Regions from separate parts of the Nocardiopsis sp. EMB25 genome, predicted to be linked through region 1. Evidence: riboswitches for the same ligand, from Rfam matches in the RefSeq annotation. Region 1 holds a riboswitch; the other holds the start of a gene.
The links. Region 1 has a riboswitch for cobalamin ahead of metE (5-methyltetrahydropteroyltriglutamate--homocysteine S-methyltransferase). Riboswitches for the same ligand answer to the same signal wherever they lie in the genome.

Region 1 (7,598 bases):
CAGGACACGGCCCAGCAGCGCGACCTCCTCGGCCTTCTGCTTGGCGAAGGCCAGGGCCGCGCGCAGCTCGGGGTCGAGGGAGGTCTCGGCGTCCAGGTCGATCGGCACGTGCAGCAGCGAGCAGGAGGTGCTCACCGTCAGCTCGTCGGTGAGGGCGAGCAGGGTACCGAGCGTGGCCACGGCGGAGGGGATGTCGGTCCGCCACACGTTGCGGCCCTCGACGACACCGGCGACCAGGCGTGTTGAGCCCAGGCCGGAGACCTTCACCAGGTCGTCGATGCCTTCGGCGTCGGTCACCAGGTCCAGGCCGACCGCCTCGACCGGGGAGTCCTTGAGCACGCGCAGCGCGGCGGCGCCGATGGACCCGAAGTAGGTCGAGACCAGCAGGGAGGGACGATCGGTGAGACCGCCCAGACGCTGGTAGACGCGCTCCAGGTGGTCGACGGCGGCGCGGCCCTCGTCGGTGGCCAGGATCGGCTCGTCCAGCTGCACCTCGGTGGCCCCGGCCGCCCTGAGGTCGGCCAGGAGGCGACCATAGGCGTCCAGGAGCTGGTCGAGCAGCTCGATCGGCGCCCACCCCTCGGGGGCGTCGTCGGCGGCCTTGGCCAGCAGGAGGAAGGTCAGCGGGCCGACCAGGACCGGGCGGGTGTGGTGGCCCGCCGCCGCGGCCTCACGGAACTCGGCGACCGGCTTGTCACCGACGAGGCGGGGACGGGTGCTCGGGGAGAGCTCGGGGACGAGGTAGTGGTAGTTGGTGTCGAACCACTTGGTCATCTCCAGCGGCGGCGCCCCCTGTTCGCCCCGGGCCAGAGCGAAGTAGCGGCGCAGCTCCTCGTCGCGGTCCTCCGCGGTGGACGGGGAGGCGAACCGGGAGGGCACCAGGTCGAAGAGGACCGCCGTGTCGAGCACGTGGTCGTAGTAGGAGAACGTGTTGGACGGCAGGTCGTCGACGCCCGCCTCGCGCAGCTGGACGTAGACGCCCTCGCGCAGGTCGGCGGCGACGGCGTCCAGTTCCCGGGCGCTCGTGCGGCCCTTCCAGTAGGACTCGCTGGCGCGCTTGAGTTCGCGGCGCGGGCCGATCCTCGGGTAACCGTGCACGGTGGAGCGCACGGCCGCCTTCGCGGCCGGTGACGTGGTCATGAAGCTTCTCTCCCTCGTCGAAAGCCAGGTTCCGGCCACGAGGGCATGAGGAGGGTAGGCCACGCGAGGTACGCGCCGCGGGCGCGTACCCGTCCGTCACCGCCCTCGGCCCTCCCTCGGGGCACGGGACCACCGGCGACACGGGTGCGCCGCCGGGTGGAGGCAGGTCTTCGGACTCGTGGGCACCGTCGGTGCGCGCACCGACGACCTACTGGCCGCCGCTTCCCAGATTCCGACCAAAACGACCGGATTACCAGTGCTTTTGGCGACTGTCGTTCCCACATACCGCTGCGGGGCAGTCCCGGATTCCCACCGGGTTCCCTCTCGCGACGCGAACCACACCCCGAACCGGTCAAACCCGGCCTGGAAGTGGAGCGCGTACCTTCCACGCCTGCAAGTATAGGGAGGCCCCCTCACGCCCCCGCCCCCGGCGTGGAAACCCCATTCCCGCGCGCCACCCCCATCGCGAACCCCAGCCACGTGGCGCGCGTCACACCTGACATAAAGCGTTACGTGGGACGGCCCTCCCCCGCCGCCCCGCGAACGTTCGTCTGACGATGAACGTGGAGAACCCCTGGTGAACAAACAGAGCCCACGGACCATGGCGACCCGACGCCCCCTCGTCACGGTCGTGGTTGCGATGGCGGTGCTGGCGGGGCTGGTGTTGCTCGTCACCCAATCCGGAGTACTTCCCGGCCCCGACCCCGCGGAGAACACCGCGCACGGGTCGGGGGAAGAGAGCCCCCTGCCTCCCGCCACGGGAGAACCCGACCGGCTGACGGTGGTCGACCCCTCCGACGTGGTCGACGTGGCCGAGGAGACGCTGTCCTACGACGGCGGCGTCTCCGCGGACGTGACCTATCCCTCCCTTCCCGACGCCGAACCGCTGACCGACTTCCTCGCCCGCACCCTCGACGCCGACGTGGCCGCCTTCGAGGCGGCCAACCCCGGCGCGGCGGACTACACCGCCGAGTGGGGTCTGACCGCCGCCAACGACGACCTGGTCGGCGTGCGCATGACCAGTACCGAGACCGATTCCGAGGGTTCTCGTGAGTGCCACAGCACGTACTGGTACGAGGCCGACACCGGCCTGGCCCACGGCTCCAACGAACTGATCGCGGGCCAGGACGAACTGGATCAGCTCAACGCGCTGGTCCGGGAACAGAGCCCGGACGCGGTCGACGGTCCGGCCGTCCTTCCCGTCGCCGCGCTCTACGACTCGGTCGGTTTCAACCCCGACGGCGACCTGGTCGTGGAGTTCGACACCGGGCAGATCGCCCCCGTCGGCGAGGGCCCCGTGCACGTGGTCGTCGACCGGGATGAGGCCGAGCCGCTCCTGTCGGACCTGGGCGTGCGCGCCCGTGACGCCGCGACCGTGGGTGTGGAGGACTTCTCCCTGTCGGGCCCGCCCGAAGCGGACAAGGACGGGACCACCGAGGAGCGCCCGGGCCTGATCTCCCCCGTCGACGACGCGGTGGACTGCTCCGACCCCGAGACCCGGTGCGTAGCCCTGACCTACGACGACGGGCCCGGCGGACGCACCCCTGAGCTGCTGGACACCCTCGCCGAGTACGACGCCCGCGCCACCTTCTTCGTGACCGGGGTCCCGGTCCTGGAGCACCCCCGCACGGTGCGGCGCGCCTACGCGGAGGGCCACGAGATCGCCAACCACACCCTGAGCCACCCGGACCTGTCCGCGATGGGGCAGGGCGCGGCCCGGGCCGAACTGGAGACCGTCCAGGCCCAGGTGTACCGCGAGACCGGCTACACCATGGACCTGATGCGCCCGCCCTACGGCGCCACCGACGACGGCGTCGCCTCCGTGACCGAGGACATGGGGCTCGCCCAGATCCTGTGGAGCGTGGACACCAACGACTGGAAGGACCGGAACGCCTCGGTCGTCTCCGGCCGCGCGCTGGGCGGCGCGTCGGACGGCGCGATCATCCTCATGCACGACATCCACGGCACCACCATCGACGCCTCCCACGAGATCATCCGCGAACTCGACGCCCGGGGCTACACGATGGTGACCGTCTCCCAGCTGCTCGGGACCACGACCCCGGGAGCGGCCTACCACGACGGCCAGCCCGAGGAGGACGCCGAGGACGGGTCCGAGGGCCAGGAGACCGGCGGTGACGAGGAGGAGGACGGGCCGGCCGAGGACTGACACGCCCGCCGACGGACGCGCCAGGGGGGTGACCACATGTGGCCATCGCCCCGGGCGCGTGGTCCAGGTCACCTATCTTGCTCCCGTCAGCCGCCAACCGTCCGGCAGGGGTGAGGAAGTCCGGTGGAGCCGTCGATCCGAGCGCGTCAGCAGCAGAGCAGCCACCCTCCGGACAGCGGACGCGGAGGCCTCCGGCGGTCCGGCGCCGCGGCCGTGGCACTGGCGCTGACCGCCACCGCCTGTGGAACGGCCACCGGTGACGCGGAGTCCGCCGACCGGATCACCGTGGTGCTGGACGAGCCGGAGGGGGCCGTCACCGAGTGGACCGGCGGCTCCGCCGACTACGACGGCCACCCCCACATCCCCCAGGGCCTGGACGTCACCGTCGCCTACCCGGAGTTCGAGGGCGCCCCGGAGTTCGCCGACGGGCTCGCCGAACTCGTGGACCGGGAGGTGCTCGACTTCCGGGGGGCCAGCCGGGACCCGGTGTCCCTGACCCTCGGCTGGGAGGTCACCGCCGCCGGTGACGGCGTGCTGGGGGTGCGCCTGATCCGCACCGAGGAGGACCTGCACGGACTGCGGCAGGGGTACGAGACGTACTGGTACGACGCCGGGACCGGACTGACCCACTACTCCTCGGAGCTGATCGCCGGGCAGGAGGAGCTCACGGAGTTGAACGAGATCGTCCGCGCGGACCTGGCCGGCCGCCCCGACGTCGACACCGGGAGCCTCTTCCCGATCCGGGCCAGCTACGACTCCCTCGGCTTCAACACCGACGGAGACCTGGTCGTGGAGTTCGACGACGGGCACCTCTCCCCGGTACGCGAAGGCCATCCGCCGGACTCCTCCCCCGGCCGCGTCGCCTCGGTGGTCGACTCCGCCGAGGCGGAGCCGCTCCTGTCCGACCTGGGCGAGCGCGCGCGTGCGGCCTCGCTGCGGGAGGAGCCGGACTACGCCGTGCCCGAGCCGGGTCGGGCCCCCGACCCCGGACGCGCCGTGCCGGGAGAGGTCGTCGCCGGTGACGAGGACGTCGACTGTCGGGCCAAGAGGGTGCGGTGCGTAGCGCTGACCTTCGACGACGGTCCGGCCGACACCACCGCGCCCTTGCTCGACCTGCTCGCGGAGGAGGAGGTGACGGCGACGTTCTTCCTCAACGCCGACCCCGCGCTGACCCGCCCCCTCGACTACCGGCGCGCCTACGCCGCGGGGCACGAGATCGCCAGCCACAACGACCAGCACGAGCACATGCCGGACATGCCCGAGGCCGACCTGCCGGGGCAGGTGGCGGCGGTGAGCGCGATCGTCAGCAGGCACACCGGGCACACGGTGCGGCTGTTCCGGCCGCCCTTCGGCGACAGCTCGCCCGAGGTGCTCGGAGAGATCGGCGACCAGGGGATGGCCCAGGTCCTGTGGAACCTGGACAGCGAGGACTGGACGGGGCTCGCCCCGGACGAGATCGCGGACCGCGTGGTGGAGGCAGCGGAGCGGGACTCGGTGGTGCTGCTGCACGACACCCTGCCGCCGACCGTGGCCGCTGTCCCGGAGATCATCGAGCGGCTGCGCGAGGACGGTTTCGTGTTCGCGACGGCCTCACAGGTGATCGGCGATCCGGAGCCCGGGGAGTCCTACCCCCGGCACGGCCGGGTGCCCGGAACCGAGGGCGAGGCCCCGGAGTCCTGACCGGGGTCACGCCGTCCCGGGAACCGTCTCATCGGGGCCCTGCCCGGCCGGCACGGGCGCCCACGCGCGATGCCCGCACGCGCCGACGCCCGGTCGAGGTCGTCGACCGGGCGTCGGTGGGTGTCGTGGTCCGGGCCCCATCAGGGCCGGAGAGGTCAGGAAACGGCTTCGACGTCGTCGCCCACCACGGTCAGACCCGGTGGAGGCGCGTCGGCTCCCACGGCGTCGCCGACCGAGGCGTACCCCGCCTCACGCACGAGCCGGGCCAGGCCCCGGTGGACGCGGCGCGGCCACAGCGGGCCGCCGTAGATCAGGCCGGTGTACCCCTGGACCAGTGTGGCGCCGGCGCGGATGCGCGCCCAGGCGTCCTCGGCGGTCTCGATGCCGCCGACGGCGACCAGGGTGACGCGGTCGCCCACCCGGGAGCGCAGACGGCGCAGCACCTCCAGCGAGCGGTCTTTGAGCGGAGCGCCGGAGAGGCCGCCGGCACCGGCCGCCTCGACCTCCTCGTCAGAGGCGGCGAGCCCCTCGCGGGAGATCGTGGTGTTGGTGGCGATGATGCCGTCCAGGCCCTCGGCCAGGGCGAGGTCGGCGACCGCGTCGACGTCCTCGTCGGCCAGGTCGGGCGCGATCTTCACCAACAGGGGCAGGTTCGGGTGGCCGGCCTCGGCCAGGGCCTCGCGCACGGCCGCCAGCAGCGGGCGCAGCTGTTCGACGCCCTGGAGGTTGCGCAGCCCGGGGGTGTTCGGCGAGCTGACGTTGACGACCATGTAGTCGGCGTACCCAGCCAGTCGGCGGGCACTGGTCGCGTAGTCGGCCGGGGCGTCCTCCTCGGGCGTCACCTTGGTCTTGCCGATGTTGACGCCCAGGAGCGGGCGCCCGGCGGACCGCTGGTGGTGCAGGCGCTCGGCGACCAGGGCCGAGCCCTCGTTGTTGAAGCCCATCCGGTTGACGATGGCACGGTCCTCGACCAGGCGGAACAGGCGCGGCTTCGGGTTGCCGGGCTGGGGCTGGGCGGTGACCGTGCCGATCTCGACGAACCCGAACCCGAGCGCGGCCAGTCCGTGCGGGCTCTCGGCGTTCTTGTCGAACCCGGCGGCCATGCCCAGCGGGCCGGGGAACTCACGGCCCAGGGCGTGCACGGTCAGTTCCGGCTCGCGCGGACCCAGGACCCGGCCCATGGCCGCGGCGACACCGGGAACGGCGGCCGCGCCGCGCAGCGCGGCGAAGCTCAGCTTGTGGGCCTTCTCAGCGTCCATGTGACGCAGGACCGAGCTGAAGAGCACTTGGTAGAACACGGTCATCCGTTTCCGTCGCCCTCGCGCTCTGCGAGGAAGCGTTCGAGTTCCGCGCCGAGCTCGTCGGCGGTGGGCAGTCCGCCCTCGTCGTCGGCGAGCGGGAGCGTGGGCCGCTCCTCGCTGTCGACCCGTGAGGACATGATGTCGTCGTACTGCCGTTCCAGGTTGGCCACGACACGCTGGACCTCCTCAGAGGCCGCCACCTGTTCGGCGATGTCGACGTCGGTGGCTCCGGCCACGTCCTCCAACCCGCTCGTGGGCAGGGCCAGTCCGGTCGCCCCGGAGACGTGCTCCGCGGCGGCGAGGGCCGCTCGGGGGTACTCGGACTGGGCGAGGTAGCTGGGGACGTGGATGGCGTAGCCGACGAAGTCGTGGCCGATCTGGCCCAAGCGGTACTCCAGCAGCGACACGGCGCTGCCGGGGACCTCGACCCGGCCGATCCACGGGGTGTGATCCCCGACCAGCTCGGGGCGGGTGGAGTGGGGGGTGACCGTGACCGGCCGGGTGTGCGGAACCGCCATGGGGATGCCGTTGACACTGACGGACAGCGTGACTCGGAAGCGGTCGAGGAGGGTGCTGACCGCAGCGGCGAACAGCTCCCACTCACGGTCGGGTTCGGGGCCGTGCAGGACCAGGAAGGGTGCGCCCTCCTCGTCGTGCATCCGGTACAGGGCCAGTTTGGGGGCGGCGTAGTCGGTCCAGGCGCTCTCGACGAAGGTCATCGTCGGGCGACGGGACCGGTAGTCCACGAGCCGGTCGGTGTCGAAGGTCGCGATCTCCTCCGCGGTGAACCGGTCGAAGATCGCCGAGGCCAGCTGGCGCCCGGCGTGACCGGCGTCGACGAAGCCGTCCAGACAGACGAGCATCGCCAGTCCGGCGACGTCGTCGAAGCCGGGATGGAGTTCGTACAGATCAGCGGGTTCACGCACCGGGTTCTCGTCTCCAAAGTGGTCGGGATCGCGGGGGCGACGCCCGAGCGGCGGCCACGGCCTCGGCCGCCGCGCGGCCCAGGGGACCTGCCCGCGCACCGCGTGGGTGGGTCTGTCCCGCTTTCCCACAATACCGACCCACGACCCGTGGAAGCTGGCCTCGGCAGCCCTCTCCCCTCGGGGGTGACGGTGGCCATACCGGCCCGCGCGCCGGGCACGGCTGTGTTCGTCGTGGTCTTCCGATTCGCTTCGGCCCACCCGGCGCCTCCGGCGCGGCACCCGCGTGAAGCACCCCGGCCGCGTCCCTGGAGCGACCGCTCGGAGAGGCCGCCTCCCAGTCAGCGCAGTTTTGCGACGCGCAGGGCGCGCAGGCGGTTGAGCACC
Region 2 (7,598 bases), 730 kb from region 1:
TCGAGCCACAGGCCCGGGTCCCAGGGCAGGGTGCCGTACACGCGGCGGCCGGTGAGCCGCTCCAGGTCGGCCAGACCGGGCCGGAGCAGCCCGGGGTCCCCGCGGAACTTGTTGACCACGAATCCCGCGACCAGTGCCTGGTCGGCGGCCTCCAGCAGACCCACCGTGCCGTACAGAGCGGCGAAGACTCCGCCCCGGTCGATGTCGCCGACGACCACCGCGGGCAGGCCCGCGTGCCGGGCCAGGCCCATGTTCACGTAGTCGCCCGAGCGCAGGTTGATCTCGGCCGGGCTGCCCGCGCCCTCGGCGACGACGACGTCGTGGCGGGCCGCCAGGTCGTCGAAGGCGGTGTGCGCGGCCTTGGCCAGGTGGCGGCGGCCGGACTCCCAGTCGGCCGAGGACACGTCCCCCGCCGGGTGCCCGAGCAGGACGACGTGGCTGCGCCGGTCGGTGCCCGGTTTGAGGAGCACCGGGTTCATCGCGGGCTCCGGCGTGGCCCGGGCGGCCAGCGCCTGCACCCACTGGGCTCGGCCGATCTCCGCCGGTCGGCCGTCGGGTCCGTGGCAGACCATGGAGTTGTTGGACATGTTCTGCGCCTTGTACGGCGCGACGCGCGCGCCCCGGCGCGCGAAGGCCCGGCACAGGCCGGTGGTGACGACGCTCTTGCCCGCGTCGGAGGTGGTCCCGGCGACCAACAGGCCCCGGCCTCGATCCTGCCCCTCCCCGCTCATGGCGTCCTCCTCAGCAGCGCGGTGTCCATCACCCAGCCCGCCCGGTCCCGGGCGCGGGCGCGGGCCGCGTCGATCGCGGGCAGCACGTCGCCGACCCGTCCGGCGACCAGCTCCTCGGTGTCGGTGCCCAGGTTGGCGCCCCACCAGACCGACCACTCCTCCAGCCCGTCGAAGGCGGGCCGTCCGCCGAGCATGACGACGATGTTGTCCTGTCCGGCGTCGACCGCCTCGGACAGCCGCCGCGCCGGGGTGAGGTGGACCGGGCGGCCCACTCCGTGCAGCACGATCCGGTGCCGCGCGGCCAGGAGCTGGGGAGCGCTGATCCCGGGAAGCACGTCGTACTCCACGGTAACGGCCCCCCGCTCGACGATCCGCTCCACGATCCGCACGGTGGAGTCGTACAGGGACGGATCCCCCCAGACCAGGAACGCCGCCGTGCCGCCGCGTTCGCCGAGCACCCGCTCGTAGGCGGCGACCCGGGCCTCGTGCCAGGCGGCGACCGCGGCCCGGTAGTCCGCCGGGTCGTCGCGGTCGCGTTCCGGGTCGGGCACGACGACCAGGGGGACGCCGTGGGCGTCGCAGACGGCCCGGCGCAGGGCGAGCAGACCGTCGTCGTCGCGTTTGCGGGCGGCCACCGCGTAGTCGCAGCCGCGCAGCGCGTCGGCGACCTCCGGGGTGAGGTGCCGCGGCCCCATGCCGATACCGAGGATCCGCACCCTCATTCCGAACGGTCCTCCAGGTCCCCCTCGACCTCCAGGTAGACCTCCGTCAGGGCTTCGAGCGTCGCCGGGTCCGGTTCGGCCCACAGCCCGCGCCGGGCGGCCTCGTGCAGCCGCTCGACGATGCCGTGCAGCGCCCACGGGTTCGACTCGCGCAGGAACTCCTGGGTGTCTGCGTCAAGGACGTACTCGGCCGCGAGCTTCTCGTACATCCAGTCGTGGACGACGCCGGCCGTGGCGTCGAAGCCGAAGAGGTAGTCGACGGTGGCGGCCAGTTCGAAGGCTCCCTTGTAGCCGTGCCGCCGCATGGCGGAGATCCAGCGCGGGTTGACCACGCGGGCGCGGAACACGCGGGCGGTCTCGTCGGCGAGGGGGCGGGTGCGCACCGCGTCGGGCGTGGTGGAGTCGCCCACGTAGGCCTTGGGGTCGGCGCCGGTGAGGGCGCGGACGGTGGCGATCATGCCGCCGTGGTACTGGAAGTAGTCGTCGGAGTCGGCGATGTCGTGCTCGGCGCTGTCGATGTTCTTCGCCGCGACCTTGATCCGGCGGTAGTTGGCGCGCATGTCGTCGGCGGCCGGGACCCCGTCGAGGTCGCGCCCGTAGGCGTACCCTCCCCAGGCGGTGTAGACCTCGGCCAGGTCGCGGTCGTCGCGCCAGTTGCCGGACTCCACGAGCTGGAGGATTCCGGCACCGTACGACCCGGGCGCGGACCCGAAGATCCGGGTGGTCGCGCGGCGCTGGTCACCGTGCTCGGCCAGGTCGGCGCGGGTGTGGGCGCGGACGAAGTTGCGCTCCTCCGGCTCGTCGAGGTCGGCGACCAGCTTCACCGCGTCGTCCAGCATGGCGACCACGTGCGGGAAGGCGTCGCGGAAGAAGCCGGAGATGCGCACGGTGACGTCGACGCGCGGACGGCCCAGCTCCTCCAGCGGCACCACGTCGAGCCGGGAGACCCGGCGGGAGGCCTCGTCCCACTCCGGGCGCACGCCCAGGAGCGCGAGCACCTCGGCCACGTCGTCGCCGGAGGTGCGCATCGCCGAGGTGCCCCACACCGACAGTCCCACCGACTCCGGGTAGGCGCCGGTCTCGTCCAGGTGGCGGCGCAGCAGGGAGTCGGCCATGGCCTGCCCGGTCTGCCAGGCGAGCCGGGAGGGGACGGCGCGGGGGTCGACGGTGTAGAAGTTGCGGCCGGTCGGCAGCACGTTGACCAGGCCGCGCAGCGGGGAGCCGGACGGGCCCGCCGGGACGAAGCCGCCGGTCAGGGCGTGAAGGACGTGGTCGAGTTCGTCGGTGGTGCGGGCGAGGCGGGGCACCACCTGCGTGGCGGCGAACTCCAGGACGCGGCGCACCTCGGGGTCGTCGTGCAGTCCTGCCACGGCGGCGGGGTCCCAGTCGGCGGCCTCCATCCGCTCGACGAGGCTCCGGGCCAGCGCCTCCGCCTCGTCGACCTCGCGCGTCGGCGCGTCCTCCTTCAGGCCGAGGGCGGCACGCAGGCCGGGTACCGCACGGCCGACGCCACCCCAGATCTGGGCGGCGCGCAGGATCGACAGGGCCAGGTTCACCCGGGCCTCGCCCGAGGGGGCCTCGCCGAGCACGTGCAGGCCGTCGCGGATCTGGGTGTCCTTGATCTCGCACAGCCAGCCGTCGACGTGCAGGAGGAAGTCGTCGAACTCCTCGTCGTCGGGGCGCTCCTCCAGGCCCAGGTCGCGGTGCATCTCCGCCGCGCGCATCAGGGACCAGATCTCGCCCCGGACCGCGGGCAGCTTGGCCGGGTCCATGGCCGCGATGTTGGCGTGCTCGTCGAGCAGCTGCTCCAGGCGGGCGATGTCGCCGTAACTCTCCGCGCGCGCCATCGGCGGGATGAGGTGGTCGACGACCGTGGCGTGGGCGCGCCGCTTGGCCTGGGCGCCCTCGCCCGGGTCGTTGACCAGGAACGGGTAGACCAGCGGCAGGTCGCCGAGGGCGGCGTCGGTGGCGCAGGCGGCGGACAGGGCGGCGTTCTTGCCGGGCAGCCACTCCAGTGAACCGTGCTTGCCGAGGTGGACGACGGCGTGCGCGCCGAAACCGTGCTCCAGCCAGCGGTAGGCGGCCAGGTAGTGGTGGCTCGGCGGCAGGTCGGGGTCGTGGTAGATGGCGATGGGGTTCTCGCCGAAGCCACGCGGCGGCTGGACCAGGACCACGACGTTTCCGGCCCGCAGCGCGGCGAGGACGAGTTCGCCCTCGTCGTTGACGTACAGGCGGCCGGGGGCGGGCCCCCAGGCCTCGGTCATCGAGTCCTTCAACGCGGCGGGCAGGCCCTCGGTCCAGGCGGCGTACTCCTCGGGGGTGATCCGCACCTGGGCGTCGGTCAGCTGGACGGAGGTCAACCAGTCCTCGTCCTGGCCTCCCGCCTCGATCAGGGCGTGGATCAGCGCGTCGCCCGCCTCGGTGTCGTCGGGCAGGTCCAGGCCGGGCAGGTCGCCGGGCTCGCCCAGGTCATAGCCCTCGGCGCGCATGCGGCGCAGCAGGCGGACCAGGGACCGGGGTGTGTCGAGCCCGACGGCGTTGCCGATGCGGGCGTGCTTGGTCGGGTAGGCGGACAGGACGACCGCGACCCGCTTCTCGGCGGGGGGCACGTGCCGCAGCCGGGCGTGGGCGGCGGCGATCCCGGCCAGGCGGGCGCAGCGTTCGGGGTCGGCGACGTAGCGGGGCAGTCCGTCCTGGTCGATCTCCTTGAAGGAGAACGGCACGGTGATGATCCGGCCGTCGAACTCCGGGATGGCGATCTGGCTCGCCGAGTCGAGCGGGGTGACGCCGTCGTCGGAGGCCTCCCAGTCGGCGCGGGAGCTGGTCAGGCACAGCCCCTGGAGGACGGGAACGTCCAGGGCGGCCATCCGTTCCACGTCCCAGGCCTCGTCGTCCTCACCGGCGCTCGCGGACGCGGGCACGCTGCCGCCCGCCGCGAGGACGGTGACCACCAGCGCGTCGAAGCCGCCGAGCGCCTCGTACAGATCGTCGGGGGCCGAGCGCAGCGACCCGGCGAACACGGGGACGCCCACGGCCTTCCCGGTCGCGTCGACGGCGTCGGCCAGGGCGTGCGCGAACGCGGTGTTGCCACCGGCCTCGTGGGCCCGGTAGTAGAGGATGCCCACGCGTGGGAGGGCGGGGTCCTGGGGCACGTCGCGCGCGGCCAGGCCCCACAGCGGGACGGGGGCCGGCGGGTCGAACCCCTCACCGGTCAGCAGCACGGTGTCGGACAGGAAGGCGTGCAGGCGTCCGAGGTTGTCGGGGCCGCCCTCGGCGAGGTAGCGGTGGGCGTCGGTGGCCACGCCGATCGGGACGGTGGAGTGCTCCATCAGTTCGGCGCTGGGCTGCTGTTCGCCGCTGAGGACGACCAGGGGCGTGCCCCGCTCGCGGACGGCGGCGAGTCCGGACCACAGGTCGTGCGGAGAGCCGAGCAGCCGCACGACCACGAGGTCGGCGCCCTCGACGGTGGCGGTGAGTTCCGCCTCGGATGCGCGGGACGGGTTCGCCCACGTGTACGCGGCGTGGCTGGCCCTCGCGGAGAGCAGGTCGGTGTCGGACGTGGACAGCAGAGCGATCCGTGTGGTCACGGTCGGATTCCTCCCTCGGGGTTCTCGCCCCATCGGCGGTCGGAGCGCCCGAGGCCAGTGTCTGGCTCAACCCCCCGGGGGTAGGGGGTCTGACAGTGGCGGAACCGCCCCGGATTCACACCGGGTTCCTGTACCACGAGCGAAGGATTCACACCTTAACGGGCCGCGCACGGCCCCGTCCCGGCGGGGAGCTCAGGAGCCGGCGGGTCGGGTCGACGGGTCCGACGCATCCGCCGGGTCGGGTGCGCGGCGCAGGAACCGGATCACCGGGCGGCCGCGGTCGGAGGTGACCTCGGCCCGGACCCCGTAGACCTCCCCGATGAGAGAGGGGGTCAGGACCTCGGCGGGCTTTCCCTCGGCGACGGCGCGGCCGTCCCGCAGCACGAGCAGGCGGTCGCAGTACATCGCGGCCAGGTTGAGGTCGTGCAGGGCGATCACGGTGGTGACCGGCAGGCCCGTGACCAGTTCCAGCAGGTCGAGCTGGTACTGGATGTCGAGGTGGTTGGTCGGCTCGTCGAGCAGGAGCTCGCTCGGCTCCTGGGCGAGGGCGCGGGCGATCTGGGCGCGTTGGCGTTCGCCCCCGGACAGCGTGTGCCAGAACCGGTCGGCCCGGTCGGTGAGGCCGGTGCGTTCCAGGGCCGCCGCCACGGCGCGGGCGTCGGTGGCGGACAGGGGTGACCAGGGGCGGCGGTGCGGGATGCGCCCCAGGGCCACGACGTCGCGGATGGTCAGCTCGGTCTGGGTGTGCGCGTTCTGTTGGACGGTGGCGACCCGCCGGGCCACGGCGCGGCGGCCGAACCGGGGCAGCGGCAGTCCGTCCAGGGTGACCGCTCCGGTGGAGGGAGCGAGGACACCGGAGAGCAGCCTCAGCAGCGTGGACTTCCCGGAGCCGTTGGGGCCGAGCAGACCGATGGTCTCGCCGGGGCGCGGAGCGACGGTCACACCGTCGAGGACGAACCCACCGTCGGCCCGGCGGCTCACCCGGTCGGCGTGCAGCCCCGTGTGGTCGGACTCGGTCACGTCTGCCTCCTGGATCGGTACAGCACGGCGACGAAGGCGGGCACGCCGATGAGGGAGGTCACCACTCCCACGGGGATCTCCTGCGGGTCCAGCGCGGTGCGGGCGACCGTGTCCACCCACACCAGGAAGACGGCCCCGGTCAGCGCGGTGACGGGGAGGAGTCTGGCGTGGCCGGAGCCGGTGAGCGCACGGGCCGCGTGCGGTAGCACCAGCCCCACGAACCCGATCGCCCCGGCGGCGCTGACGAGCGCCGCGGTGAGAAGGGCGGTGGCGCACAGGAGCACCAGTCGGGCGCGGCCCACCCGGACACCCAGGTTCGCGGCGGCCTCCTCACCGAAGGCGAAGGCGTCCAGGGTGGTGGTGTGGGCGAGGCAGACGACGAGCACACCGACCAGCACCAGCGAGCACAGCGCCACGTCGGCCCAGCCCGCGCCGCTGAGCGACCCCAGCAGCCAGAACAGCACGCCGCGCGTGGTCTCCGCGTCCGCCGAGGTCAGCACGACGAACGAGGTCAGCGCCGAGAACAGCTGCATGGCCGCGACCCCGGACAGCACGACGCGGTCCATGGTCGCGCCCAGACTGTGGCTGAGCAGGATGACCATCCCGAAGGAAAGCAGCGCCCCGACGAAGGCGCCCGCCGACAGGGACAGCACCCCGGCGCCCCACCCGAGGACGATCACGGCGACCGCGCCGGTGGAGGCACCGGAGGACACCCCGAGCACGAAGGGGTCCGCCAGCGGGTTGCGGAGCAGGGACTGCATGACCGCGCCGCACAGGGCCAGTCCCGCCCCGCACACCGCGGCGAGCAGGGTGCGGGGCATCCGGAGGTTCCACACGATGCCGTCCCGCAACGGGTTCAGGGCGGTGTCGCCCACCCCGAGGTGGGCCGAGACCGAGCGCCAGACGTCGACCGTGGTGATGTCGGCGGGGCCGATGGTCACGGCGACCGCGACCGAAGCGGTCAGGGCCGCCAGTCCACCGCAGACGAGCAGTGCGAGACGGGCACCGCTCACTGGGAGAGCCCGAGGTCCCGCAGCCCGGCGGCGACCTGCTCGATCCCCTCGACCGTGCGGATCGTGGGGTTCATGGCCTGGCCGCTGAGCAGGATGTACCGCTCCTCGGTGACCGCGGTGAGGTTGCGGGTGGCGGGGTTGCCCTCAAGGAAGTCGATCTTGGCCTCGGCGCTCTCGGCCGTCTGGGCCTCCCGGGTCAGGTCGCCGAGCACGATGACGTCGGGGTCGCGGTCGGCGATGGTCTCCCAGTTGATCTGGGGCCACTCCTCGTGGGTGTCCGAGAAGGCGTTCTGCGCGCCGACCGCGCGGGTGATGGCGCCGGGGGCGCCGCAGCACCCGGCGAGATAGGGCGCCTGGGAGTCGGAGAACCAGTACATGAGGGAGACGTCCGAGGCGTCCAGGTCGGCGGTGGCGGTGTCCACCCGTCCCCGCAGCTCCGAGACGAGCTCCTCCCCGCGTTCCTCCACGCCGAGGATCGCCGCCAGGTCGCGGACCTCGCCGTAGACGGTGTCCATGGTGAGCGGC

Region 2: another riboswitch for cobalamin. It lies ahead of cobN (cobaltochelatase subunit CobN); the one in region 1 lies ahead of metE (5-methyltetrahydropteroyltriglutamate--homocysteine S-methyltransferase).

The regions. Positions count from the first base shown of each region.
Region 1 covers NZ_JAMTDN010000001.1:674,446-682,043, reverse strand. The annotation lists gene metE (5-methyltetrahydropteroyltriglutamate--homocysteine S-methyltransferase) at 1-1,140, opposite strand, end outside; cobalamin riboswitch at 1,285-1,496, opposite strand; gene KIK06_RS02820 (polysaccharide deacetylase family protein) at 1,742-3,307, shown strand; gene KIK06_RS02815 (polysaccharide deacetylase family protein) at 3,431-4,987, shown strand; gene KIK06_RS02810 (quinone-dependent dihydroorotate dehydrogenase) at 5,143-6,291, opposite strand; gene KIK06_RS02805 (proteasome assembly chaperone family protein) at 6,288-7,214, opposite strand; gene KIK06_RS02800 (ABC-ATPase domain-containing protein) at 7,553-7,598, opposite strand, start outside.
Region 2 covers NZ_JAMTDN010000001.1:1,404,784-1,412,381, reverse strand. The annotation lists gene KIK06_RS06140 (cobyric acid synthase) at 1-731, opposite strand, end outside; gene cobF (precorrin-6A synthase (deacetylating)) at 728-1,453, opposite strand; gene cobN (cobaltochelatase subunit CobN) at 1,450-5,040, opposite strand; cobalamin riboswitch at 5,076-5,213, opposite strand; gene KIK06_RS06125 (ABC transporter ATP-binding protein) at 5,233-6,060, opposite strand; gene KIK06_RS06120 (FecCD family ABC transporter permease) at 6,057-7,073, opposite strand; gene KIK06_RS06115 (ABC transporter substrate-binding protein) at 7,070-7,598, opposite strand, start outside.